2 regions of the Streptomyces sp. NPDC057694 genome follow, and region 2 is predicted to be linked to the other one. Evidence: riboswitches for the same ligand, from Rfam matches in the RefSeq annotation. Region 2 holds a riboswitch; the other holds the start of a gene.
What was found. Region 2 has a riboswitch for S-adenosylmethionine ahead of thrC (threonine synthase). Riboswitches for the same ligand answer to the same signal wherever they lie in the genome.
Positions count from the first base shown of each region.

Region 1: it holds a riboswitch for S-adenosylmethionine, as region 2 does, so the genes downstream of both, ACFVDP_RS39195 (aminotransferase class V-fold PLP-dependent enzyme) here and thrC (threonine synthase) in region 2, are expected to answer to the same signal.

Region 1 covers NZ_JBHVIX010000031.1:93,714-100,754, forward strand. The annotation lists gene ACFVDP_RS39185 (rhomboid family intramembrane serine protease) at 1-696, shown strand, start outside; gene ACFVDP_RS39190 (Lrp/AsnC family transcriptional regulator) at 693-974, shown strand; gene ACFVDP_RS39195 (aminotransferase class V-fold PLP-dependent enzyme) at 1,082-2,446, opposite strand; SAM riboswitch class IV at 2,634-2,751, opposite strand; gene trpD (anthranilate phosphoribosyltransferase) at 2,838-3,902, opposite strand; gene ACFVDP_RS39205 (cytochrome bc complex cytochrome b subunit) at 4,054-5,691, opposite strand; gene ACFVDP_RS39210 (Rieske 2Fe-2S domain-containing protein) at 5,688-6,743, opposite strand; gene ACFVDP_RS39215 (c-type cytochrome) at 6,740-7,041, opposite strand, start outside.
Region 2 covers NZ_JBHVIX010000041.1:34,724-41,764, forward strand. The annotation lists gene groL (chaperonin GroEL) at 1-1,460, opposite strand, end outside; gene ACFVDP_RS42215 (cold-shock protein) at 1,778-1,984, opposite strand; gene ACFVDP_RS42220 (MoaD/ThiS family protein) at 2,404-2,679, opposite strand; gene thrC (threonine synthase) at 2,775-4,070, opposite strand; SAM riboswitch class I at 4,089-4,244, opposite strand; gene ACFVDP_RS42230 (glucosyl-3-phosphoglycerate synthase) at 4,395-5,342, shown strand; gene ACFVDP_RS42235 (hypothetical protein) at 5,381-7,041, shown strand, end outside.

The DNA.
Region 1 (7,041 bases), on a different contig from region 2:
AGAGGGCATCCGGCCCCGGTCACGTACGGAATCATCGCGCTGTGCTGCGCGGTCTTCGTGATCTCCCCGGCATCGGGCTTCAACCCCACCTACGGCACGGGTGCCCGGCTGCTCACCGAACAGACCGCCTACTTCGACCGCTGGGGCGTGGTTCCCGTCGATCTCTTCACGGGATCGGCGCGGGCCGCCCTCACTCCGCTCACCGCGCTGTTCGTGCACGGCAGCTGGCTGCACCTGCTGGGCAACATGCTCTTCCTCTATGTCTTCGGCGCGATGGTCGAGGAGCGTATGGGCCGCGTCCAGTACGGGCTCTTCTACCTGATCACCGGTTACCTGGCCCTGCTCGGGTACGCGGTCGCGCACGCCGACTCCGACCAGAGCCTGGTCGGCGCCTCGGGGGCGATCTCCGCGGTCCTCGGCGCCTTCCTGTACCTGTTCCCCGGGGCGCGCGTGACGAGCCTCTTCCCGTTCCTCCTCTTCCTGCCCCTGCGCTTTCCCGCCTGGGTGGTGCTGCCGTTCTGGGTGGCACTGCAGTGGGCTGCGGCGGGCCAGGACACCCAGGGGCCCGCGGTGGCATATCTGGCGCACCTGGTCGGCTTCTCGCTCGGGTTCTTCTACGCGTGGGTGAGGTACAGGGGCCGGGCTAAGGTTGAGCAGACCCATGCCACGGCCACCGAGGGAGACAGCCAGCCGTGATCACCGCGATCGTGCTCATCAAGACCAGCGTGGACCGGATCCCCGAGATCGCCGAGTCGATCGCGGCTCTGGACAGCGTCAGCGAGGTCTTCTCCGTCACCGGCACGTACGACCTGATCGCCATGGTCCGCGTCGCCCGCCACGACGACCTCGCGGATGTCATCCCCGGCCGGATCAGCAAGATCCAGGGCGTAGAGGGCACGGACACCCATGTTGCTTTCCGCACGTATTCCCAGCACGACCTCGAGGCCGCCTTCTCGATCGGCCTGGACAGCTAGCCCCGCAAGGGGCGCGGGGAACTGCGCGAGCAACCACGACGAAAGCCGCGGCCGCAACTGCCCATGAACCAGGCAGACGCGACCGCGGCTTTCGTCAAGCCCGAGCCTCACGACGCCGGGACACAGCGCCCCTGCTCGGTGCGGTAGCTCCACGCGGCGCCGTCCCGGACCAGCTCGGCGACGGCGGCGACGAACCGCTCGACGTGCTCGTCGGGCGTACCGGCCCCGAAGCTGACCCGGATCGCGTTCAGCGACTTCTCCCCCGGCGCCGCCTCGGGCGCCCCGCACTCGCCCTGCGTCTGCGGGTCCGACCCGAGCAGCGTCCGCACCAGCGGGTGGGCGCAGAACAGTCCGTCGCGGACCCCGATCCCGTACTCGGCGGAGAGCGCGGCGGCGAAGTGCGAGGAGTTCCAGCCCTCCACCACGAACGAGATGACGCCGACGCGGGGGGCGTCGTCGCCGAACAGGGACAGCACCTTGACCTCGGGCACGGCGGCGAGCCCGGCGCGCACCTTCCCGATCAACTGCTGCTCCCGCTCGACGAGGCTCTCGAACCCGGCCTCGGTCAGCGCCTTGCAGGCGGAGGCGATGGAGTAGACGCCGATGACGTTCGGCGAACCGGCCTCGTGCCGGGCGGCGTTCTCGTGCCACTCGACGTCCACGCCGCCGTCCGTGCGCCGGGCGACCTTGCGGGAGGCGCCGCCACCGGCGAGGTACGGCTCGGCCTCGGTCAGCCAGTCGGAACGCCCGGCGAGCACCCCGGAGCCGAACGGCGCGTACAGCTTGTGCCCGGAGAAGGCGACCCAGTCGACGTCCAGGTCCTGCACGGAGACGGGGTGGTGGGGCGCGAGCTGGGCGGCGTCGAGCACGATGCGGGCACCGTGCGCGTGAGCGGCCGCCGCCAGCTCGCGCACCGGCCACAGCTCCCCGGTGACGTTGGAGGCGCCGGTGACGCAGACGAGGGCCGGACCGTACGGGTCCCTGTCGGCGAGCGCCCGCTCCAGGGTGGCGACGGCCTCGTCCGGGGTGCGCGGCGCGTTCAGGTAGGTCACGCGGGCGTCCCGCCACGGCAGCAGCGAGGCGTGGTGCTCGGTCTCGAAGACGAAGACCTGGCAGTCGGCGGGGAGGGCGGCGGCCAGCAGGTTCAGCGAGTCGGTGGTCGAGCGGGTGAAGACGACCTGGTCGCCCTCGCGGCAGTCGAGGAACTCGGCGACCGTCGTGCGGGAGTTCTCGAACAGGTCGGTGGAGAGCTGGGAGAGGTACCCGGCACCACGGTGCACGCTGCCGTAGTACGGGGCGTACGCGGCGACGTCGTCCCACACCCGCTGCAGGGCCGGCGCACTGGCGGCGTAGTCGAGGGCCGCGTAGGTCACTTCGCCACCGGTGACGAGCGGCACGGTGACGTCCCGGCCGAGCACGGCGAGCGGGGCGGCAGTCTGGGTACAGGCAGCGGCGTCGACGGAAACAGACATGGGTGAACTCCCTGGCGCGGTAAGCGAATTGACCATGCCGAAGCCACGACTGAGCTCTACGGAACAGGGCTCGACGGCATGGAAAGAAAGATGGAACGGGTACGCAGAGGCGGGGCCGATACGCCCTATCGCATTCGCTTGCTCACGAGACTGCTCCCTCGAGGACCAGGACCCCAGGGTGTGCAGGGGTCCGCGCTTGCCATAGACCTCGCTGCCTACGGCCTGGTCTTCACCCAGGGCACCCCGCCACGGACGGAGGGTTGCCGGACAGCGGGCTGGGGCCTCGATCGCTGTCACTCATGACCTTGAAAAGCATCCTGCCATACGTTCCGCATACGGCAAGGGCGCAGTCCACCTCCTGAGACGAGTCGGACTGCGCCCTGCGTCACACTCAGCGGTTGCTGGCGACGACCCACCGCTCCAGGGTCGCCTTCGCGGCGCCGGAGTCGATCGACTCGGCGGCCCGCTCCATGCCGGCCGCGATCTGCTCGGCGAGCGTGCCGCTTCCGGGGCGTACGGCGACGAGCGCGGCGGCGGAGTTCAGCAGCACGGCGTCCCGCACCGGCCCCCGCTCCCCGTCGAGGATCCGCCGGGCGACCTCGGCGTTGAACGACGGGTCGCCGCCGCGCAGCGCCTCGATGCCGACCGGCTCGATGCCGACGTCGCGCGGGTCGAAGACCTCCTCGCGCACGGCTCCGTCGCGCACCACCCAGACCCGGGAGGTGCCGGTGATGGTCAGCTCGTCGAGCCCGTCGTCGCCGCGGAAGACCAGCGAGGAGTTGCCGCGCTCGGCGAAGACCCCGGCGACCACCGGCGCCATCCGCGGATCGGCGACCCCGACGGCCTGTGCCTTCACCCGAGCCGGGTTGGTCAGCGGGCCGAGCAGGTTGAACACCGTACGGATGCCGATCTGGCCGCGGGCCGCGCCCGCGTACCTCAGCGCCGGATGGAACTTGACCGCGAAGCAGAAGGTGATGCCCGCCTCCTCGGCCACCTGGGGCACGCGGGCCGGCGTCAGGTCCAGATTGACGCCCAGCTTCTCCAGCACGTCCGAGGAGCCGGAGGCGGACGAGGCCGCGCGGTTGCCGTGCTTGACGACCTTGGTCCCCGTGCCCGCGATCACGATGGCGGACATGGTGGAGATGTTGACGGTCTTCGCGCCGTCGCCGCCCGTCCCGACGATGTCGACGCTCTCGCCGGGCACCTCGATGGTGTTGGCGTGCTCGTACATGGCGCGGACCAGTCCGGTGATCTCCTCGACCGTCTCGCCCTTGGCGCGCAGCGCGACCACGAAGGCCGCGATCTGGGCGTCGGTCGCCTCGCCGCTCATGATGCGGTCCATCGCCCACGCGGTGTCGTCGGCGCTCTGGTCGTGCCCCTCCAGCAGGCCGTTCAGCACACTGGGCCAGGAACGGCCCGCCGCGGTGTCGCCTCCAGCGGGGGTCAAAGCGCTCATGGCCGCTCCTGTGGTGTTGTCCGTAAGACGTGACGCTCGATAGGGAACGGACCCACCTTATCGAGGTACGAAGACGGCAAAGAGCCCCCGTCCAGTGCCTGGACGAGGGCTCTTGCCGTGGCGAACAGTGTCTGAGGCAGAACCTCAGAGATCAGTGGTGGCCGTGGCCGCTGGTGATCTCCTTGTACTCCTCGACGGTGGGCTTGGGGATCTGGTTGTTCTCCCCGTAGTAGCCCTTCGACAGCTTGGCGCGCGTCTTCTGCAGGCGCGACACCTTGCGCTCCACACCGTTCTCGTCGACCTCGGGGCCGATCTCGACGGGCTGGTACTGCTCGTGCGCGGTGAGCGTGTGCAGTGCCTCGGAGTCGAGCGGCTGGTGGACCTCGACGAACTCACCGTGCGGCAGGCGCTTGATGATGCCGGACTCGCGTCCGTGCAGCACCTTGTCCTTGTCGCGGCGCTGGAGGCCGAGGCAGATCCGCTTGGTGGCGATGAAGACCACGACCGGCATCACGAAGAAGCTGATGCGGACGAACCAGGTGATCGCGTTGATCGACAGGTGGAAGTGCGTGGCCCAGAGGTCGTTGCCACCACCGATCATCAGCACGAAGTACCAGGAGATCCACGCGGCGCCGAAGGCGGTACGCGTCGGCGCGTTGCGCGGGCGGTCCAGGATGTGGTGCTCGCGCTTGTCGCCGGTGACCCAGGACTCGATGAACGGGTAGACCGCGATCGCGACCAGGACCAGCGGGAAGATCACCAGCGGGATGAACACACCCAGGACGAGCGTGTGACCCCAGAGGTTGATCTCCCAGCCCGGCATGACACGGATCAGGCCTTCGGAGAAGCCCATGTACCAGTCGGGCTGCGCACCGGTGGACACCTGGTCCGGACGGTACGGGCCGATGGCCCAGATCGGGTTGATCGAGGCGATCGCCGCGACGATCGCGATGACACCGAAGACCAGGAAGAAGAAGCCACCCGCCTTGGCCATGTAGACCGGGAGCAGCGGCATGCCGACGACGTTCTTCTCGGTCTTTCCGGCACCCGCGAACTGCGTGTGCTTGTGGTAGAAGACCAGGATCAGGTGGGCCACCATCAGGCCGAGCATGATGCCGGGCAGCAGCAGGATGTGGACCGAGTAGAACCGCGCGACGAAGTCGCCGCCCGGGAACTCGCCGCCGAAGAGGAAGAACGACAGGTACGTGCCGACGATCGGCACGGACAGGACCGCGCCCTCCATGAAGCGGACACCGGTGCCGGAGAGCAGGTCGTCCGGGAGCGAGTAACCGGTGAAACCGGTGAACATGCCCAGGACGAACAGCAGGAAGCCGAACAGCCAGTTGACCTCACGGGGCTTGCGGAACGCACCCGTGAAGAACACGCGCATCATGTGCACGAACATGCCGGCGAGGAAGATCAGCGCGGCCCAGTGGTGGATCTGCCGGATCAGCAGACCACCGCGCACATCGAAGGAGATGTGCATGGTCGAGTTGAACGCCTCGGACATCAGCTGACCCTGCAGCGGGATGTAGCTGCCGTGGTACTCCACCTCGTTCATCGACGGGTGGAAGAACAGCGTCAGGTACACACCCGTGAGGATGATGATGATGAAGCTGTACATGCAGATCTCGCCGAGCATGAAGGACCAGTGGTCCGGAAAGATCTTGCGCATGTTGGACTTGGCCAGGGAGTAGATCCCGAGGCGTCCGTCCGCCCAGTCGGCCACACGCTCGCCGGCCGGTGCCTTCTCGCGAGAAGGCGCGTCGTTCGTGGGTTCAGTACTCATCCGCGCTCCCAGAAGGCAGGACCGACGGGCTCCGCGAAGTCGCCCTGCGCCACGAGGTAACCCTCGTCATCGACGGCGATGTGCAGCTGCGGCAGCGCGTGTCCGGCGGGGCCGAAGATCACCCGCGCACCGTCGGAGAGGTCGAAGGTGGACTGGTGACAGGGGCAGAGCACGTGGTGCGTCTGCTGCTCGTACAGGGAGATCGGGCAACCGACGTGGGTGCAGATCTTCGAGTACGCGACCACACCTTCGTGCGACCACTCGAGCTCCTGCTTGTCCTTGATGTTGTCCGGCTGGATGCGGACGAGCATCAGAGCCGCCTTGGCGATCTCCTTCTGGAAGTCCTCGTCGTGCTCCTCCAGGCCCTCGGGCTTGGCGAAGGTGAGCGAGCCGACCGCGATGTCCGAAGCGCGCAGCGGCTCGTCCGTGTTCATGTTGACGAGCTTCAGGCCCTTCTTCCAGGCCGTGGTGCGCAGCTTCTTCTCGGGCAGCGGGCCGAGGTCGCGCAGCAGGACGACGCCGGAGAGCGGCACCAGGGCCAGCGCGCCGAACATCGTGTTGCGGATCAGCTTGCGCCGGCCGAACTGCGACTCCCGCGCACCGTCCGCGAAGTCGGCCAGAACCTGGGCCTTGACCTCGGGCTCGGCCTCGATCGGGTGACGCTCGGAAGCGACCTCGACGTCCGACATCAGGGTGCGGGCCCAGTGGACCGCGCCCGCGCCGATGCAGAACAGCGCCACGCCCAGGGTCGTGCCCAGGGCGAAGTTGAGGGCGCTGATGTGCCCCAGCGGGAAGATGTAGACGCTCGTGTGGGCGCCGATGGTCACGTAGGACGCGATGAAGCCGATGGTGGCCAGCATCGAGATCGTGAACAGCATCGCCACGACACGCTCGGACCGCCGGGCGGCCCGCTCGTCGATGTCCTGGATCCGGTGCTCGTGCGGGGGCAGGCCCGGGTCGGCGAAGGGGTTGTCCTTCGTCGGCTCGACGGACCCGTGTCCGTCACCCTGCTCTTCGGGCAGGTTCTCTTCTGGAATGTCTTGGCTACTCATGACTTCTTGGCCTTTGCGGTCCGAGCGGCAACCCAGATGGCGACGGCGATCAGGGCGCCGAGACCGAAGATCCAGGCGAACAGACCCTCGCTGACCGGGCCGAGCCCGCCCAGCTTGAGACCACCGGGGCTCTCGGACTTGTCACCGTTGACCGCGTCGAGGTACGCGATGATGTCCTTCTTGTTCTGCTTGGTCATCGTCGTGTCCGGGAAGGACGGCATGTTCTGCGGGCCGGTCTGCATGGCCTCGTAGATGTGCTTCGGGCTGACGCCCTCGAGGCTCGGCGCGAACTTGCCGT
Region 2 (7,041 bases):
GCGATCATGTCGACGTAGTCGCCGGTCGCGGCGTTCAGACCGTGACCGATGGGAAGGTTGCGCACCTTCTCCACGACGACGCCACCCTCAAGGCCACCGTTGACGGCGATCTGCTTGAGCGGGGCCTCCAGGGCGAGCTTCACGGCGTTGGCGCCGGTCGCCTCGTCACCCTCGAGCTCCAGCTTCTCGAACACCGCGGAGGCCTGGAGGAGGGCCACGCCACCACCGGCGACGATGCCCTCTTCGACGGCCGCCTTCGCGTTGCGAACGGCGTCCTCGATGCGGTGCTTGCGCTCCTTGAGCTCGACCTCGGTCGCGGCACCGGCCTTGATGACCGCAACACCGCCGGCGAGCTTCGCCAGGCGCTCCTGCAGCTTCTCGCGGTCGTAGTCGCTGTCCGAGTTCTCGATCTCGGCGCGGATCTGGTTGACACGACCCTGGACCTGGTCGCTCTCACCCGAACCGTCGACGATCGTCGTCTCGTCCTTGGTGATGACGACCTTGCGGGCGCGGCCGAGCAGGTCGAGACCGGCGTTCTCCAGCTTGAGGCCGACCTCCTCGGAGATGACGGTGCCACCGGTGAGGATGGCGATGTCGCCGAGCATGGCCTTGCGGCGGTCACCGAAGCCCGGGGCCTTGACGGCGACGGACTTGAAGGTGCCACGGATCTTGTTGACGACCAGGGTCGACAGGGCCTCGCCCTCGACGTCCTCGGCGATGATCAGCAGGGGCTTGCCCGACTGCATGACCTTCTCCAGCAGCGGAAGGAGGTCCTTCACGTTGCCGATCTTCGAGTTGACGATGAGGATGTACGGGTCCTCCAGCGAGGCCTCCATACGCTCCATGTCGGTGGCGAAGTACGCCGAGATGTAGCCCTTGTCGAAGCGCATGCCCTCGGTGAGCTCAAGCTCGAGACCGAAGGTCTGCGACTCCTCGACGGTGATGACGCCTTCCTTGCCGACCTTGTCCATCGCCTCGGCGATGAGCTCGCCGATCTGGGTGTCGGCGGCGGAGATGGAGGCCGTCGAAGCGATCTGCTCCTTGGTCTCGACCTCCTTGGCCTGCTCGAGCAGGGCACCGGAGACGGCCTCGACGGCCTTCTCGATACCGCGCTTGAGGGCCATGGGGTTGGCACCGGCGGCCACGTTGCGCAGACCCTCGCGCACCAGGGCCTGGGCCAGGACGGTCGCGGTCGTCGTGCCGTCACCGGCGACGTCGTCCGTCTTCTTCGCGACCTCCTTGACCAGCTCGGCGCCGATCTTCTCGTACGGGTCCTCGAGCTCGATCTCCTTGGCGATGGACACACCATCGTTGGTGATCGTGGGGGCGCCCCACTTCTTCTCGAGGACGACGTTGCGACCCTTGGGGCCCAGGGTCACCTTGACGGCGTCGGCGAGCTGGTTCATGCCGCGCTCGAGGCCGCGCCGTGCCTCCTCGTCGAACGCGATGATCTTGGCCATGTGAAGTGGTCCTCCCGGACGGGGTGGAAACGCAAACGGACCGTGCTGGTGCCCGCGACGGACGGCCTGCAGCCCTTGTGGTTCCTTGCCCCACCCGGCCTGCGGGCCTCACCGACCCGATCCAAGTTCTGTCACTCTCACTGGGAGAGTGCTAAGCCCAATGATTAGCACTCGACCCATGCGAGTGCAAGCGGCTATCACAGATCCGGCCGTGCTGCGCACCCACGCGCGGGCAGCACGAAGGGCCCGCCCCGGCGAACCGGGGGCGGGCCCTTCATGGACCGTACGAAGCTTGCGTGCTGCAGTCGGTCGCGCGCTCAGCCGGCGGCCAGGCGGACCATGTCGGCCTGCGGCCCCTTCTGGCCCTGCGAGATCTCGAATTCCACTCGCTGACCCTCTTCGAGGGTGCGGTAGCCGTCCATCTGAATCGCGCTGTAGTGGACGAAAACATCCGCACCACCGTCGACCGCGATGAAGCCGTACCCCTTCTCCGCGTTGAACCACTTGACGGTGCCCTGAGCCATGCCTAACTCCCCTATTACTGGCCCTTGCGCGAGTCCGCACTTCGCGGACCCGGGTCAGACCTCACGCCCCAAAGGGTTTGGGGGTGTGCGCCGGAACGCGTCGACCGCGGCTGAATGTATCTGCCCAACTGCCGTCTGCAACAGGTCAGTCGGACGAGAATTCTGGGCACGCGTGATCGCGGAAAACGGTCCAACTGGACGGATCTCAGGGCAAGTCGGGCCACACAAATGCCATAAAAGGCCTGAATGGGCGGGACACATTGGCTGCTTCTTGTCGGGCTTCGGGCGAGAACTCATATGCGCCCGTCATGCACCACGTTCGGAATCGAACCAGCTTCCCCAACTGTACCGCGCTCAACCATACAGAATTGCCCCCTCCGCTTTCCTCGCGAAGGGGGCAATTCCGGTGACTCTGCGTGTCAGCCGCCGGCGACGGCCGGAATGATCGAGATGCCGGCGCCGTCGGGCGTGGCGGTCTCCAGGCCCTGCTCGAAGCGGACGTCGTCGTCATTGACGTACACGTTGACGAACCGGCGCAGCTTGCCCTGGTCGTCGAGGACGCGGGCGGCGATCCCCGTGTGGTTCTTCTCCAGGTCGGAGATGACATCGGCGAGCGTGGCACCCTCGGCGCTGACCTCGGCGGCCCCGCCGGTGTAGGTACGGAGAATGGTGGGGATGCGGACGGAAACACTCATGGATTCACCTCGGCTGATCTAGCCCCTCCGGCGTTTGAGGAGCGGGGGTCTGGGGGCGGAGCCCCCAGTTTCGGGAAGGGGCGGGGCGGGGAGCTCTACTCGGCAGCGAGCCCAGCGTCACGAAACGCCTCAAGAGAAGGCCGAATAGTGGCGGTGGCCTGCGAAGACTCCGCGACGGCGTCCAGCGTCTTGAGCCCGTCCCCGGTGTTCAGCACGACGGTGGTGAGCGAAGGATCGATGAGCCCGGCCTCGATGAGCTTCTTGGTGACACCGACCGTCACGCCACCGGCGGTCTCGGCGAAGATCCCCTCGGTCTGCGCGAGCAGCTTGATGGCCTCGACGACCTGCTCGTCGTTGACGTCCTCCACGGCACCACCGGTACGGCGCGCGATGTCGAGGACGTAGGGCCCGTCGGCCGGGTTGCCGATGGCGAGGGACTTGGCGATCGTGTTCGGCTTCTGCGGCCGGACGACGTCGTGGCCGCCCTTGTACGCGACCGACACCGGCGAGCAGCCCTCGGCCTGGGCGCCGAAGAGCTTGTAGGGCTTGTCCTCGACGAGCCCGAGCTTGATCAGCTCCTTCAGGCCCTTGTCGATCTTCGTGAACTGGGAGCCGGACGCGATCGGGATGACCAGCTGGTCGGGGAGCTGCCAGCCGAGCTGCTCGCAGATCTCGTAGGCCAGCGTCTTGGAGCCCTCGCCGTAGTACGGCCGCAGGTTGACGTTGACGAAGCCCCAGCCCTCGCCGAGCGGGTCGCCGATCAGCTCGGAGCAGAAACGGTTCACGTCGTCGTAGTTGCCCTCGATGGCGACGAGGTCACCGCCGTAGACACCGGCCATGACGACCTTGCCCTGCTCCAGGTCGTGCGGGATGAAGACGCAGGAGCGGAAGCCGGCGCGGGCGGCGGCGGCGCCGACGGCGCCCGCCAGGTTGCCCGTCGAGGAGCAGGAAAGGGTGGTGAAACCAAATGCCCGTGCGGCCTCGATGGCCTGGGCGACGACCCGGTCCTTGAAGGAGTGCGTCGGGTTGCCGGAGTCGTCCTTGACGAACAGCCTGCCTTCCGCGACACCCAGTTCGCGGGCAAGATTGTCGGCCTTGACGAGCTTGGTCCAGCCGGGGTTCAGGTTCGGCTTCTCGGCGACGTCGGCCGGGACGGGCAGGAGGGGGGCGTAGCGCCAGATGTTGGCGGGCCCGGCCTCGATCTGCTTGCGGAGCGCCTCGGGGTCACCGACCGGCAGGTCGTACGCGACTTCCAGAGGCCCGAAACACTCGACGCAGGCGAAGACCGGTCCGAGGGGGACGGTGTTGCCGCACTCGCGGCAGGAGAGCCCGGAGGCCGGTCCCAGGTCCACGGTGGTGGCGGTTTCGGTGGCGACAGTCTGTACAGCCATGAGAGGCGAGGCCCTTTCTCCTCATCTTCCTCGCGACGCATCTCGCCACGAGACGGAATTGGCACCTTCCCGAGCCGGGAGCCTCGCGACGTCGACGATGACGATCGGACGAGACCAGCTGGATGGTTGCCGGGGCTTCAACGGGCCGTATCCCTCTGCCCCTCTGGATGAGCGGTATTCGATTGTGTGGATTGAGTTGTCAAAGGCTCGTCGACCCCGACATGCGATGGTCACGGACCTTGTTCAAGACTGTAACTGAAGGGGTGGACCCTTGAGATAGTCGTCCGAACCGCGAGATGGATCACATACGGGAGGGCCCTGGACGTGCTGGAAGAAGTCGAGCGCTGGCTCAAGCGGCGTTCCTGGTCCGTGGCCGACCGCCCGCTGCACCAGCTGATCGCCGCCAAACGCGCCACCGGCCGGACCGTGAGCGTGGTGCTGCCCGCGCTGAACGAGGAGGAGACGGTCGGGGAGATCGTCTCCGTGATCCGGCGTGAGCTGATGACGGAGGCGGTGCCGCTGGTCGACGAGGTCGTGGTCGTCGACTCCGGCTCCTCGGACCGCACCTCCGAGGTCGCGGCGGCGGCCGGGGCGCGCGTCGAGCACCGGGACACGATCCTGCCGCGGATCGCGGCCCGCCCCGGAAAGGGTGAAGTGCTGTGGCGTTCCCTGCTCGTCACTTCCGGTGACATCGTGTGCTTCGTCGACGCCGATCTGAAGGAGTTCTCGGCGGACTTCGTCTCCGGCATCGTCGGCCCGCTCCTCACCGACCCCGAGGTGGACTTCGTCAAGGCGATGTACGACCGCCCGCTCGGTGACGCGGCAGGTCAGGGCGGCCGTGTCACCGAGCTGATGGCCCGCCCGGTGCTCAATCTGCACTGGCCCCAACTGGCCGGATTCGTCCAGCCGTTGGGCGGCGAGTACGCGGCCCGCAGAAGCCTGCTCGAACAGCTGCCGTTCCCGGTCGGCTACGGAGTGGAGCTGGGGCTGCTGGTCGACGCGCTGCACACCGTGGGCCTGGACGCGCTCGCCCAGGTCGACGTCGGCGTCCGCAAGCACCGGCACCAGGACGGGCAGGCGCTCGGCCGGATGGCGGCGGCGATCTACCGCACGGCCCAGCTGCGGCTCGCGCGCGGGCACCTGGTGCGGCCCGTGCTCACCCAGTTCGAGCGGGGCCCGGACGGCTTCGAACCGCGGGTGCACCCCGTGGACACCGAGGAACGGCCTCCGATGACCGAAATCAGTGAGTATGCGGAGCGTCGCGTGGCGTAATCACCGGATAGTAGGCAGATCTCCCTACATTGCCCTTTATGTGGCACAGACAGGTCTGGCTCGGACAGCTGAAGAGCACCCTGGCGGCGCTGGCCGCCGCAAGCGTGGCCGCCGCGACCCTCGTCGCCGCGGCCACTCCCGCTTCCGCGGTGGTGGTCGATCCGTTCGCCAAGCGCTACGACGAGGCCGTCTACGGCGACTTCATCACGCTGGGCAACACGGTGATGAAGTGCCCGACCACGCCCGCCGACGACGCGGCGCGCTGCCTGGCCGCGCAGGCCGGGACGACCAGCGAGAACAACAACCAGTTCGACATGCAGTACACGGACACGGCCGGCTTCGGCACGTCCGTGATCAACTCCTCGACCGGGCAGGTCACGGTCCCGCCCGGCGCCACGGTCGCGTACGCCCGGCTGTTCTGGGGCGGCAACCTCGGCACGTACCGGCTGGGCCGCAACCTGATCTCGCGGTGCGACACCGCGGGCCTGGCCACCACGCCGCCCGGCGATCCGCTCACCACCCAGCCCGTGGTGAAGGTCGGCGGCGGCCCCGAGACCCGCGCGACCGTGCAGAACGCGGTGCCCACGCCGAATCCGATCGGCGGCCCGCACTACTACACGGCCGAGTCCGACATCACCTCGCTGTTCTCCGGCGTGGCCACCGGGACCCAGGTGCCGGTGGCCGTCGGCAACGTGTGGGCGCCGACCGGCAAGGGCTGCGTCGGCGGCTGGTCGCTGACCGTCGTCTACAAGTACGACTCCCCCAACGCGCAGTACGCGCCGACCCGCCGCCACGTCTACCTCTACGGCGGCCACGTGGTGCAGCAGTCCAAGGACCCGGACACCACGATCGGCATCGACGGCTTCTACCGCGCGGGCACCAAGGACGTACGGGCGAGCGTCACCGCGTACGAGGGCGACGCGAACGTCGCGGGTGACGCGTTCCTGGTCAACGGCACCCGGATCGCCGATCCGGACAGCGACTCCGGCACCAACAACTTCTTCAACAGCCGCGCCGAGGGCTGCCTCGACCCGTGCGAGGGCAACAACTTCAGCATCGACGCCAAGACCGCGACGATCCCGGCGGGCGTCATCCCGGAGGGCGCGACCTCCGCGGACCTGACCTTCCGCACCCGCGGCGACACCTATGTGCCGTCCGCGCTGGCGTTCTCGGTGCCGGTGCCCGACCTGGAGGTCACCAAGACCGCGTCGCCGAAGACGGTGAAGCCGGGCGGCAAGGTGACGTACACGATCACCGCCAAGAACATCGGCGGCGTCGACTACCCGAACGCGAGCCTCTCCGACGACCTGTCCGACGTGCTCGACGACGCGACGTACGACAACAACGCGAAGGCGAGCACCGGCACGGTCTCCTACAGCCGCCCCAGACTCTCCTGGACCGGCACGGTGCCCGAGGGCGGGACGGCGACGATCACCTACAGCGTCACCCTGCACGACCCGCTCGACGGCGACGGCAAGCTCACCAACAACGTCACCGCCGACACCCCGCGCACCAACTGCGACACGGACTCGAACGACCCGAACTGCGGCGTCACGCCGGTGATCGAGAAGCCGCCGGCCCCGCCGCAGCTGGTCGTCACGATCCCCGACCTGCCGGACAACCCGCCGCCGGGCGAGGTCGTCGTCCCCGTCGTCATCCGCAACCCGGCGTCCGTCCCGCAGGAGACCGAGATCAAGGA